2 regions of the Planococcus sp. APC 3900 genome follow, and region 2 is predicted to be linked to the other one. Evidence: riboswitches for the same ligand, from Rfam matches in the RefSeq annotation. Region 2 holds a riboswitch; the other holds the start of a gene.

Region 1 (6,045 bases), on a different contig from region 2:
TGGGTTTGTTTTTCACTGCCGATGTTCCGCCATGTCAAACAGCTTCACTATATCGAACGCGAACCCAATCCTGTTCATCAGAGCTTTAAACGGCTTGGAAAAACCATAAAGGAAATCCGTCAGTACCGGGCGTTGTTCCTGTTTCTGATCGCTTATTTCTTTTACATCGATGGTGTTGGGACGATCATTTCATTATCAACGGCCTACGGCACTGACTTGGGGCTAAGTGCAACAAGTCTCCTGATTGTCTTGTTTGTCACCCAAGTGGTGGCCGCTCCCTTTGCTATTCTCTACGGCCGTTTGGCAAATCGATTTACCGGCAAAAAAATGCTGTACGTAGGAATCTGCGTGTATATCGTGGTCTGCATTTACGCCTTCTTCTTGGAAACCATTACGGATTTCTGGATTTTGGCAATGCTTGTGGCCACCAGCCAAGGCGGCATCCAGGCACTCAGCCGTTCATATTTCGGAAAACTGGTACCTAAAGAGAACTCCAATGAATTCTTCGGTTTCTATAATATCTTTGGAAAGTTTGCTGCAATCACTGGCCCCTTGCTTGTAGCGGTCACTTCACAAGTAACCGGCAACTCGAGCATGGGTGTCTTCAGCCTGGTCATTTTGTTTGTGATCGGCCTTGTCGTCCTTTCCCGCGTACCGGAACCAACGCCTCATGAACCAATAGACAAAGTTGCCCCGGAGTAAAGCTGTATGGCCGCATAGTTTTGACATAAAACAGCTATTATTCGAATGAACGCAAAAAGGTGCCCGCCAATCCATCTGGCGGACACCTTTTATATTGTTATTTTTTGTTTTTATCTTCAGCTTTTACAGTTACGCTGCCAGTGCTGTCTTTTTCGACAGATGCATCGCCTAATTCAACGACTTCGATGCCGCTTTTTTCTTTGTCGGCTTCCTTGTCAGCTTTTTTGATTTCTTTTTCTACAGCTTTTTCAGCTTTTTCATGTTCTTTTTGAGCTTTTTCCTGTTCTTTCACTTCTTTTTCAATCACTTTTTCTTGTTTCTTCAATTCTTTTTCTTCTTGCTTTTCTACACGTTTCGCTTTCAGCTCATCGGCTTTACCTTTAGCTTTTTCTGTAATTCCAGATGTTGTTTCTTTTGCTTTATCGGTAAGGCCACTTGTTTTATCTTTCAATTGGTTGGCCTTTTCTTTCACTTGATCTAATTTACCGCCTGAACTTTCAGCGTTCGGATCTTTCGAGCTGGCTGTTTTTTCTTTAACGATTTCTTGAAGCTCTTTCCCGCTTTTCGGTGCGAACAATAGCCCAGCTGCCGCTCCGATAACTGCGCCTGTTGCTGCGCCGGCTAAGAAACCACCGCCTCCGCCACTTTCCTTGCGTTCAGCTTCAGTAGGCTGTGGAGATTGGATTTTGCCGCCACGTACGAGGCGCTCTTCCACCTCTTCCACGATTTCATATAAGGTCCGTCCTTTAGCTTCAACAAGTGATACACTCATATGATAATCAGCTAAATCTTCCTGATCTCTCACAACAATGACGTCATAGTCGGTTGAATCTGATTTGTCTTCAAGCATTTCCGCCTGATATCCTTTTTTCTCCAATGCTTCACGTACTGATGTAAATGGATGTTCAACTGCAATTTTCACCATAATCTGTCCACTCCCTTTTAAAAGTCTATATTGCACTGTTTCCCCTCAATTGAGAATTTATAAACACCTGCAAGAAAATTCCGAGATTTTCACCATGCTTTTAAAGGATCAGCTTTCGCAAGGCGCATTGCCAATATGCCTCCTAAAATGGCACCGGTCAAACTGGAAATGAAAAAGGGCGGCACAAAAAACAAAGCGCCAAATTCAGTACCCAGCAAAATCCGCGCATAGGGCACCGCAACCAAAGATGCGATGATTCCAGTACCCACTACTTCCCCTAAGCCTGCTAACCAGATTTTCCCGAACTTCGCATACATCATCCCCGCCAACAACGCTCCAATCATCCCGCCTGGAAAAGCCAGCAACGATCCGGTACCGGTCAAGATTCGGACGACACCTGTCAAAAAAGCGATCAGGATCGCTGGACCCGGACCAAAAAGAACTACAGCGATGACATTGATGGCATGCTGAATGGGATATGCACGGGCAATTCCAGCGGGAAAATAAACAAAAGCGGAACCAGCCACTCCAATAGCGACAAACATCGCCATCAGAACCAGTTTTCTAGTTTTCATTTTCGAACACCTTCTTTATTGGCAGCTTGCAAGGCAGCAACCTGCCCCGCAATATCCTTCGCTTCAGTTATTGTTGAGATGACGGCAACTCCAGAAACTCCCGCCGCCCATACAAGACCTGCATTTTCAGCAGTGATGCCTCCGATGCCCACTACCGGCAATTCAGGAAATTCTTTTTTGACTGCCAGAATCCCTTTAACACCTGCCGGCTTTTTTGCATCAGCTTTTGAAGTTGTCCCAAATACCGGGCCCATCCCGACGTAATCCGCACCATCCTCCATAGCTTTTCTCGCTTCTTCTAAAGAATGGACAGAGACGCCCAAGACTTTCTCCTTGCCGATTAGTTTGCGTGCCTGGGAGGCGCTTAGATCATCCTGCCCGATGTGTACACCGTCTGCTCCAATTTGGCAGGCCAGCTCGACTGAATCATTAATAATGAAGGGAACCTTGTAAGCGTTGCATAATAGTTGGCAATGCAAAGCAAACGCCAGCAATTCAGTGCCCGATAATGCACCCTCACCTTTTTCGCGCAGCTGAAAATGTGTGATTCCACCTTCCAACGCCGCTTTCAATACCTCAAAAGGATTGCGGTCTCCTGAATTCCTGGATCCCATAATAAAATAAATGGAGGGCTTATCGGAAAACTTCAATGTTCGCAGCCTCCTTGCTTTCGGCTAACACCGTTTTATACGCAGCATGGTTAGTCGGCCCATGGCCTGAGCCGATATTCAAGGGCTCGCTGAGTGCAGCGTGAATAAATTGCTTGGCTGTATGGATTGCATCCTGCAATTCTTGCCCTCTAGCCAGCTGCGCGGTCACTGCCGCCGCAAATGTACAGCCGGTGCCATGTGTCTGTCCAGTCGCAATCCGCGCTGAGCGGTACAGCAGCGATTCCCCATTTGCCTGCAGCAAGTAATCTTCAGCATACTGCGGATCTGTTCCGTGTCCGCCTTTAATGACAACTGACTTGGCTCCCATTGCCAGAATCTCTTCAGCAGCCAGGCGGCGGCTCGAGACATCTGTAATGGGGATGCCTGTCAGCACTTCTGCTTCCGGGATGTTTGGCGTGACCAGTAAAGCCACAGGCAGCAAATGGCGGTTTAATGCTTCCACTGCTTCCTGCTGCAGTAAATTGGCTCCTCCTTTGGCGATCATCACCGGGTCCACAACCACATTCCTCCAGTTGAATCGCTGGATCGCGGCAGCAGTTTCTTTGATGATTTCCGGATTGAACAACATGCCGGTTTTTAAAGCGGTTATTTTAAAATCGCTGCCGACAGCTTCTAATTGCGTTTGCACGGCTTGGGCAGACATGGGATAAATGGCGGTGACTCCTGTCGTATTTTGGGCAGTCACGGCGGTGACCACAGACGTTCCGTAAACTCCCAGTTCCTGAAACGTTTTCAAATCTGCCTGGATGCCCGCACCTCCTCCGGAATCCGATCCGGCAATTGTTAAAGTCTGCGGAATTCTGCTCATCGTAATCCCTCCTGTAAATAGATCTGTTCTTCCACACCGCTATCCGTCAGGCTGGCCAAACGATTAATGAAAGCCGCTTGAAAATCTCCCGGAAGACTCGTTGATTTCGCAGCCAGCTGACCGGCGATTGCATAAAAACGCAATGCGTTGCTGACAGTCTTTACAGGGTCTTCTGGCCGGACTGCCATCGCAGCAGCCACAATGCTGCTAAGCAAACAACCCGTACCGGTAATCGAAGCCATGATCGGATCTCCAAAAGGAATTTCAATCACTTGTTTTCCATCAGTGACAATATCCGTTTTTCCAGTGACCGCTACCACAAAGTTAAATCTTTTTGCAGTGGTGACGGCAAGCTCCCGGACTTCCAGGAGCCCTTCTCCTGCATCCACACCTTTCGACTGCCATTGTTTCCCGGCTACCGCTGCGAGCTCTCCTGCATTGCACCGAAGGACGCTAACGTCAACCAGGTCCAAAATTTTTTTTACAGCCTTCTTCCGGAAATTGCTTGCTCCTGCCCCGACAGGATCCAGTACGACAGGAATACCCAGCCGGTTGGCCGCCTCTCCGGCTGTCAGCATGCTTTTCAGCGATTCTGCATGCAAGGTTCCGATATTCAATGACAAGGCCTGCGCCAAACGGGCAAGTTCAGCTGCTTCTTCAGGCGCTTCTCCCATGATCGGAGAAGCGCCGATCGCCAATAGGCCATTGGCTTGAAAATTCGAAACTACATGATTGGTGATGCAATGGATCAGCGGATTTTCACGTTTTATTTGGCTGAACATGTTACACACCTACTTCTTTAATAGTCTCTAATGCCCAGGATTCTTTTTTCCATGCCTGTTCCCAGAAATTCCATTCATAGTAGCTGCTTTTCCGGAAATGATTTTTCAGTTCCTGCCTCCGTATTTCCGGCAGTCCTTCCGCCAGCTTGTCCATGCGCGAAATCTGTTCGTTGACAAGTGAAGCAAACTCATCGGAACCGTATGTTTCAATCCACCGATTATAAATAGGGTGGTCCGGTTTGGCATGTTTCAAACGTTCACCGATTTCAAAGTAAAGCCAGTAGCAAGGCAAAATAGAGGCCAACACATCGGCCAGATCGCCTTCTGACGAACGATACATATGCGAAACATAGGCATATGCAGTTGGAGACGGTTCAAAAGCAGCCCACTCTTCTTTAGTGACTTCCAAAATTTCCATGAACGATTCATGCAATGCCAGCTCAGCACTGCAAGTATGTGCAGAATGGAATGCAAAACGTTGTGTCGTTTCCAGATCCTTGGCCTTTGATGCACCAAGCGCCTGCACTTTCGCAAAGTGCGATAAATAATAGGCATCCTGCATAACATAGAAACGGAATCTGTCGATCGGCAAGGTTCCATCTGCTATGCCTTTCACAAACGGATGATCGAAACTTGCCTGCCACAGGCTGTCGCATTCTTTTCTTACTTCTTTGCAAAATGTCATTTCTCCATCTCCCTTTTTCTATATCCAGTTGCAAGTGGCTAAGCACTGCAACTTTTTTCACAAAATAAAAACGCCGCTTCCCGGCAAAGGGAAGCGGCGTTTGCGATTGTAAAAGAAAATAGCAGACGGTCGCCACTTCCCTCCGCTGGTATGATCCAGATCAGGTTCGAAGGGTCCAGGCTTATGCCTGTCTCAGCCGATATCCGGCTCCCCTAGTGGTGTTTTTATTTGTGTTTTCGAAATCACTATAGCATAGATTCAGAAAATTCTACAGCTTTTATCCGATTTCCCGTTTCATCATCAAAGAAGTGGACGTGAGCCATATCGAATGCAAGCGTTGCCGTATGGCCCGGCTCGATAGTCGTGGTAGCTTCTACGCGAGCAATGAATTCCTGTTCGGCATAAACCGCATGAAGAATCGTTTCTGCTCCTGTCAGTTCAGAAACCGTGATGACTGCTTCAAACTCACTGGTTGGAATATTCGACAGATCTTCATTGTTCACATGAATATGTTCCGGCCGGATTCCCAGCGTAACTGATTTTCCTTCATAGCCTTCATTTTTCAGCATTTCCATCATCTGTGGTGGGATGTCCAGCATTTTGTCCCCCATCACGTAACGTCCCTTATCAATTCTTCCTTCAAAAAAATTCATGGCAGGAGAACCGATAAAACTGCCCACAAACCGGTTTTCAGGAAAATTGTAGACTTCTTTTGGAGAGCCGACCTGCTGAATCAGCCCATCCTTCATAATCACGATTCGAGAAGCCATCGTCATGGCCTCTGTCTGGTCATGGGTTACATATATAGTTGTGGTTTTCAACCGTCTGTGCAACTTAACGATTTCGGCACGCATCTGAACGCGCAGTTTGGCATCTAAGTTGGATAAAGGTTCATCC
Region 2 (6,045 bases):
TTCAGATGCCTTCGGCTGGCGTGTGATTTTCCTTGGCATCGCGGCATTGTCCGTCGGTTCGATGGTGCTTATCGCCCGGTACATCCAGCCAATTCCCGGCGGCACAGCCATTCCGCTCAAACAGCAGTTAAAAGCAGTGGCAAGCGCCAAAATCGGCTCTGCCCATCTGGCAACAATGTTCATGCTTGCCGGACATTATACCGTTTATGCCTACTTCACACCGTTTTTGGAGACCAACCTGCAGCTCAGCTCGTTCTGGGTCAGCATGTGTTACCTGCTGTTTGGAATAGCAGCTGTGAGCGGCGGTGCGATCGGTGGTACCATGTCCGATTCGATAGGCTCAAAGAAAAGCATCATCATCGTTATTTCAGCGTTTGCGGTTGTCTTATTCCTGCTTCCGCTGACAACGTTCTCACTGATCATTTTCCTGCCGGTGATGGTCATTTGGGCAGCACTGAGCTGGAGTTTGGCTCCGCCTCAACAAAGCTATTTGATTGAAACCGACCCTGCCACATCAGATATTCAGCAAAGCTTCAATAACTCCGCCTTACAGATCGGAATTGCGCTGGGTTCTGCCATCGGCGGCTTCACCTTGACGCAAACCGGCTCCGTCTCAAGCACCGCTTGGGTTGGCGCTGTAATCGTCTTGATTGCCCTTGCCTGCGCCGTCTTTTCGCTGACGCGCCCGGCAATCAACCGCGATGTTCAAAAAGCTGACAACCGGAAACTCAATGCCGGTTATGAGCAAAATTAACACAGACAATTAAAATCTCCGATGAAATCAATAGATTTCATCGGGTTTTTTTTTGGCTTCACTCATTTGTTTCGATTCGGGAAAATAAAGTCCAAAGGCGATTTTCGCTTTTTGCGCAAGATGCCTTTCTCCTTCGCTTCTTTCAGCCACTCGGGAAATTCATTCAGCATTTGATTGTACAGTTCTTCATCCGTCACTTGGTCGATGTCCGGGACATGGAAAAAATTCGCGTTATCCACGAAGCGGCCTTCCATCGTATCCAGTTTTCTCAACACATCGAAGTTCGAATCCCCGATTCCGATAAATTGCCAAAAGATCGGCTGAGTGGACGATTCCACAATGAATTTCTTAATGCCGGCTTTGCATCCGCCATCGTTGATGAAGACCAGAAAAACCGGCACATCGCTTGGCTCTTCTTTCGTGTATTTCTGAATCACATCTTTCATGACTTTCGGTTCATCGTTTCGCCCGAACTTGTGGACACTGTCATTGGACAGGATGTTTTTTTCTACGTAGCCCATGAAAATCTCTTCTGTCGCTGCCGGCAAACGGGAAAATTCGTTGTCATACACCCAGACATCCAGCTCGCCGTCATCATCAAACTGGCTCGCTACTGCCAGCACCCGCTCCACAACTTCCTGCACAATACCGTCACGATACAGCTTCCGCATCGATCCTGTAATGTCCAAGACAATGCCGACTTTCGCCACAACACCGGTCAATTGTTTTTTCTCCAGCACAATGCTCGCTGTTTTCTTTTTAAGGGAAATCGTACTCATCAATTGGCCTCCTCTAGTCATACTGTTTTCAGTATAACGAAAATCCACAAACTTAAAAAGAAAATATTGGAAATGGAATTCTCAAAAAAGACTCTATATAAGTTGAACTAAAGAAATAGCATTTTATATACCACTTCGACTCTGAGAGAAAACGCTAAAGATATGGAGCAAAACAGCGGAGACTCCTGCGGCTCAGCGAGACGACCGATACACCGCAGGGAGCGCAGCGGACGAGGAGGATTGGGCGCGAGCCCGCTGGAAAGCGTAGCTGTTTTGCGGAATATCGACTACTCCAAATCATTAGTTCAACTTATATAGTTCAAATCTACTTATCACTTAAACTCGGAAGCTATGAAACAAATCCCCCAAAATCTGTAAGACGTTCAATTGCACCAACTCTCCAAGCGCAGGCGCGTCCATGGGCTGGGCGGAGCGATGAAACAGGTGCTCTTCCTGGTTCAACGCGTTAGACATGCCCAAAGCGACCGAAGCGAATCTAGAACCTCTACTAAATCTTTTACCTCATACTTCTTTCCAACTCCCCCTTTACAACCTCCACCACTTCCTCTACACTAAACCCATCGGGAACAACCCGAACACAAAAACCGCATACCGTTTACTGCACTAGGGGTGCCCATTATGGCTGAGATGCAAGCGCAAGCTTCGATCCCTTATAACTCGATCAGGATAATACCTGCGTGAGGAAGTGCGGCGCATTTCTGAAATAATTCCTTTTGGTTATTTGTAGATTATGGCTGCATCTTCACGGATGCGGTCTTTTTTGTGCAAATTTTTAGGAGGAATGTTGATATGGAACCATTGCAATGCGGTACCAGCCCGATTGTCGGATTTCGCTTTTCGCTTCATCCGATGACCGGTAATTTCATCAAAGTCATTAAAGGAGCATTGAACGAAACGGACACTTCAAACGTCTGGATGCACACGGATGACGTTTCGACAGTCATTCGCGGCAAACAGAATCACGTATTCAATGTTGCGAAAGCGTTAACTTTGCATACTGCAAAAACCGGTGAGCATGTCGCATTGTCCGGCACCTTCTCGATTGGCTGCCCCGGCGATTCATCAGGGGACGTCTACTTGGAAAAAGAAGATGAATTGTTGAATACCGATCCCACCAAGCAATACGTGTCTTCCCAGTTTGCGCTTTATCCGATGAACAATCCGGATTATATGGCCGTCATCTACCGGGAAGTCGACCGTGCCAAAAAGCAAGGGGTCTTCAACGATTCCATGCATTACGCAAGCGGCATACACGGCGATATCCATGATGTCTTCGCTTTTTACGAAGAAGCATTCACCAATGCCCGTTCAGACGAACATCGCCATTTGGTGATGACGGTATCAATGAGCATCAACAGCCCGTCCCATGGAGGCGCTTAATATGCTGAAATCATGGAAATTAAAAGAAGTGGTCTTGATGTCCCTGTTTGCAGTAGTCTTCGGCATCGTTTACTTACTGTTTCTCCACGCCGCAAACATTTGGGCCGCACTGATTGGGCCGATTGCCTATGAATGGATGTTTGGCATCTGGTTCATCGTCTCGATCATCTGCATGTACATCATCCGGAAACCCGGTGCTGCAGTTTTGTCCGAAACCATGGCTGCTGCCATTGAAGTGCTGATCGGCAATGCCGTTGGTCCCCGTCTGATCTTATCAGGCGTTATCCAAGGGCTTGGGGCTGAGGCCGCGTTTGCATTGACCGGCTATAAGCATTTTAACACCCTTATCCTTATGCTTGCAGGCATCGGATCAGCTGTCTTCAGCTTTGTCTACGGTTATTTCGTATCGGGCTATGCGGCACTGGATCCATCATTCGTCGCGTTGATGTTCACCATCCGTGTCCTCAGCGGGGCTATTATCGCCGGAATCGGCGGCAAGTATATCGGCGACGCTTTGCTTGCGACCGGTTCGCTCCGCGGCTATGCCATTGCACGAACGAAAAAAGGTGATGTGAATGCCTGAAGAAATTTTTTCTTTAACGGACCTTTCTTTCCAATTTCCGGAAGATGACGAAAAAATCTTAACCGCCATCTCCTTTTCAGTTGAGCAGGGCGAACGGCTGGTCCTAACCGGTCCAAGCGGCTGTGGCAAAAGCACATTGCTGTATTTGCTCAATCGCCTCTATCCCGATAACTGCGATGGTTTAGTAGGCGGAGAAATCCGTTTGTTCGGGAAATCTGCGGATGAATATGCGCCAGGTGAAATTAATCACCGCATTGCGACGGTTTTCCAGGATCCTGATTCCCAGTTCTGCATGCCGACCGTTGAAGAAGAACTGGCATTCACGCTGGAAAACCTGCATGCATCGTTTAATGAAATGGAACCGCGTATCACCACCGTTTTGGAAGTCACTGGACTTTCACACCTGCGCCATTCCGTTATCCAATCTCTATCCGGAGGAATGAAACAGCGTGTGGCAACCGCTTGTGCATTGATTATGGACCCTGAAGTTCTATTGCTAGATGAGCCTTTGTCTCATCTTGATCCTTATACTGCCAAACAATTTGTCGAGTGGCTGGAAGAACTTCAGCAGCAGTCCAACCTGACTATTGTTGCGGTCGAACATCGTCTCGATAGCTGGGGCACGTTTTTCGGGCGAGAAATTCAATTGAGCTGTAATGGCGCTATCGACGCAGACCTCCCATTCATCCCGCGGCAGCCGGTTTCATTTCCTGAACGGCAGTCCAGTTGCCAGTCGGAAGTGGCCTTACAGACAGAAAAGCTTTCTGTCACAATCAAAGATCGGCAACTGCTTGCACCGCTGTCTTTTTCCGTCAGCCGTGGCGAAGTGGTGGTGATTGCCGGACCGAACGGCAGCGGCAAGTCGACTTTGGCAAAATCGCTGTGCGGCATCTATAAACGGACGAGCGGAAAGGTAGAATCGGATGGCATCGGCTATGTGCCGCAATCGCCGGAATACCTGTTTCTGACGCAAAGCGTCCAACAGGAAGTCGCTTTTTCTGGGGCCTCCACTCCGTTCGAGTTAACCCAATTGATGGATAGTCTGCGTCTTGAGGAAATACAGAAAGCCCATCCATTTGCCATCAGCCATGGGCAAAAACGGCGCGTAGCGATAGCTGCCATGCTCGCGGATAAACGGCCAGTGCTGTTGATGGATGAACCGACCTCCGGACAGGATACAGCTGCGTTGCTTGAGCTATTTGCTTTGATTGACCAGCGCTCAAAAGAAGGGGCAACTTTTTTGATCATCACGCATGATATGGAATTTGCAGCGAGCTTGGCTGATTCGGTGCTGCTTATTAAAGACGGCAAAATGACCGGCAAATTTGCTGCAAAAGATGTTTGGCAAAATGATAAGCTGCTGGAACAGCATCATTTGCTGGCGCCGAAAGGAGTGTCCCGTCTTGCGGAATCTTTTGCATGACATGAATCCGTCCGTCAAGTTTGTCCTTGTTACCGTGTCGATGCTCGCACTGGCATTCTTCTTTAACCCTTGGACGCCGCTGCTGTTTTGGTTAGGTATTCTCCTCCTGCAGCTGACGATGAGCCGCACAAAATGGAAACTCTGGCTGTTGTTCATGCTGCCCTTTTCAATCGGCGCTTTCGGCTATTTATGGACCACTGTGGTATTCGGTGCAGACACAGGCGGGACTGTCATCTGGTCATTTGCCGGAATTGACGTGACGGATGAACAATGGGCTCGTGCGCTGTCATTGGCTTTACGTGTCATGGCGTTTTCCACTTTGTCGTTGCTGTTCGCCTTCACCACCGATCCCGTGAAATTCATCATGAGCCTGATGCAGCAGCTAAAGCTGTCGCCTAAAATGGCATATGGCATCATGGTCGGCTATCAGTTTCTGCCGGTCATGAAAGACGAATTTACCCAGATTCAGCAGGCACAACGACTGCGTGGTGCCGAAATGAAAAAATACAGTTGGCAGCGTTTGCTCGAGATGCGCCGCATCTTGATTCCAATGCTTGCAGGCGCTGTCCGAAAAGCGGAACGTTCTGCATTTGCCATGGAAGCAAGAGGCTTCACCGGAGAGCCAAGAAGTGCCTATTATCGGCCGGTCAGGGTCGGTCGCACCGATATATGGATGTCCGGAGTTTTTTTGGTCATTCTGCTCGCCAGTTGCATTGGCGGCAGCTGGCTGAGCTGAAATGTTCAAGCTGTTTTCAGTATCATTGAACATCTTTGATAAAATCCATCCTTCAAAATGGTGATTGACTGCTAGCACTTTGCCGGCAACGTATTTCCATTATGCTGCCGGCTATGTTAATTTAAGTGGAAGCAGTGATTGCTAATTTATCGCTAATGGAGGGATTCAGCATGTACGTGACATTAACGGATTTCATCAATGAATGGCAAAAAGAAGCCGAATTGACTCAACAGGTCCTGGAAGGTTTAACAGATCAATCGCTGGAACAAAAAGTCTATCCTGAAGGACGGTCTTTGGGCCGAATCGCCTGGCACATCACGACTGGCATTCCCGACTACTTGGCTCATTTCGGTTTAGAGATCGAACAGG

Evidence for each region. Region 2 has a riboswitch for thiamine pyrophosphate ahead of QMA04_RS11455 (YkoF family thiamine/hydroxymethylpyrimidine-binding protein). Riboswitches for the same ligand answer to the same signal wherever they lie in the genome.
Region 1: another riboswitch for thiamine pyrophosphate. It lies ahead of tenA (thiaminase II); the one in region 2 lies ahead of QMA04_RS11455 (YkoF family thiamine/hydroxymethylpyrimidine-binding protein).

The regions. Positions count from the first base shown of each region.
Region 1 covers NZ_JASDCT010000001.1:448,192-454,236, reverse strand. The annotation lists gene QMA04_RS02250 (MFS transporter) at 1-702, shown strand, start outside; gene QMA04_RS02245 (YkuS family protein) at 800-1,627, opposite strand; gene thiW (energy coupling factor transporter S component ThiW) at 1,717-2,202, opposite strand; gene thiE (thiamine phosphate synthase) at 2,199-2,852, opposite strand; gene thiD (bifunctional hydroxymethylpyrimidine kinase/phosphomethylpyrimidine kinase) at 2,836-3,681, opposite strand; gene thiM (hydroxyethylthiazole kinase) at 3,678-4,463, opposite strand; gene tenA (thiaminase II) at 4,465-5,148, opposite strand; TPP riboswitch at 5,269-5,372, opposite strand; gene QMA04_RS02215 (ABC transporter ATP-binding protein) at 5,394-6,045, opposite strand, start outside.
Region 2 covers NZ_JASDCT010000005.1:58,958-65,002, forward strand. The annotation lists gene QMA04_RS11445 (MFS transporter) at 1-754, shown strand, start outside; gene QMA04_RS11450 (vWA domain-containing protein) at 817-1,533, opposite strand; TPP riboswitch at 2,150-2,255, shown strand; gene QMA04_RS11455 (YkoF family thiamine/hydroxymethylpyrimidine-binding protein) at 2,344-2,934, shown strand; gene QMA04_RS11460 (ECF transporter S component) at 2,936-3,517, shown strand; gene QMA04_RS11465 (ABC transporter ATP-binding protein) at 3,510-4,940, shown strand; gene QMA04_RS11470 (energy-coupling factor transporter transmembrane component T family protein) at 4,921-5,676, shown strand; gene QMA04_RS11475 (DinB family protein) at 5,847-6,045, shown strand, end outside.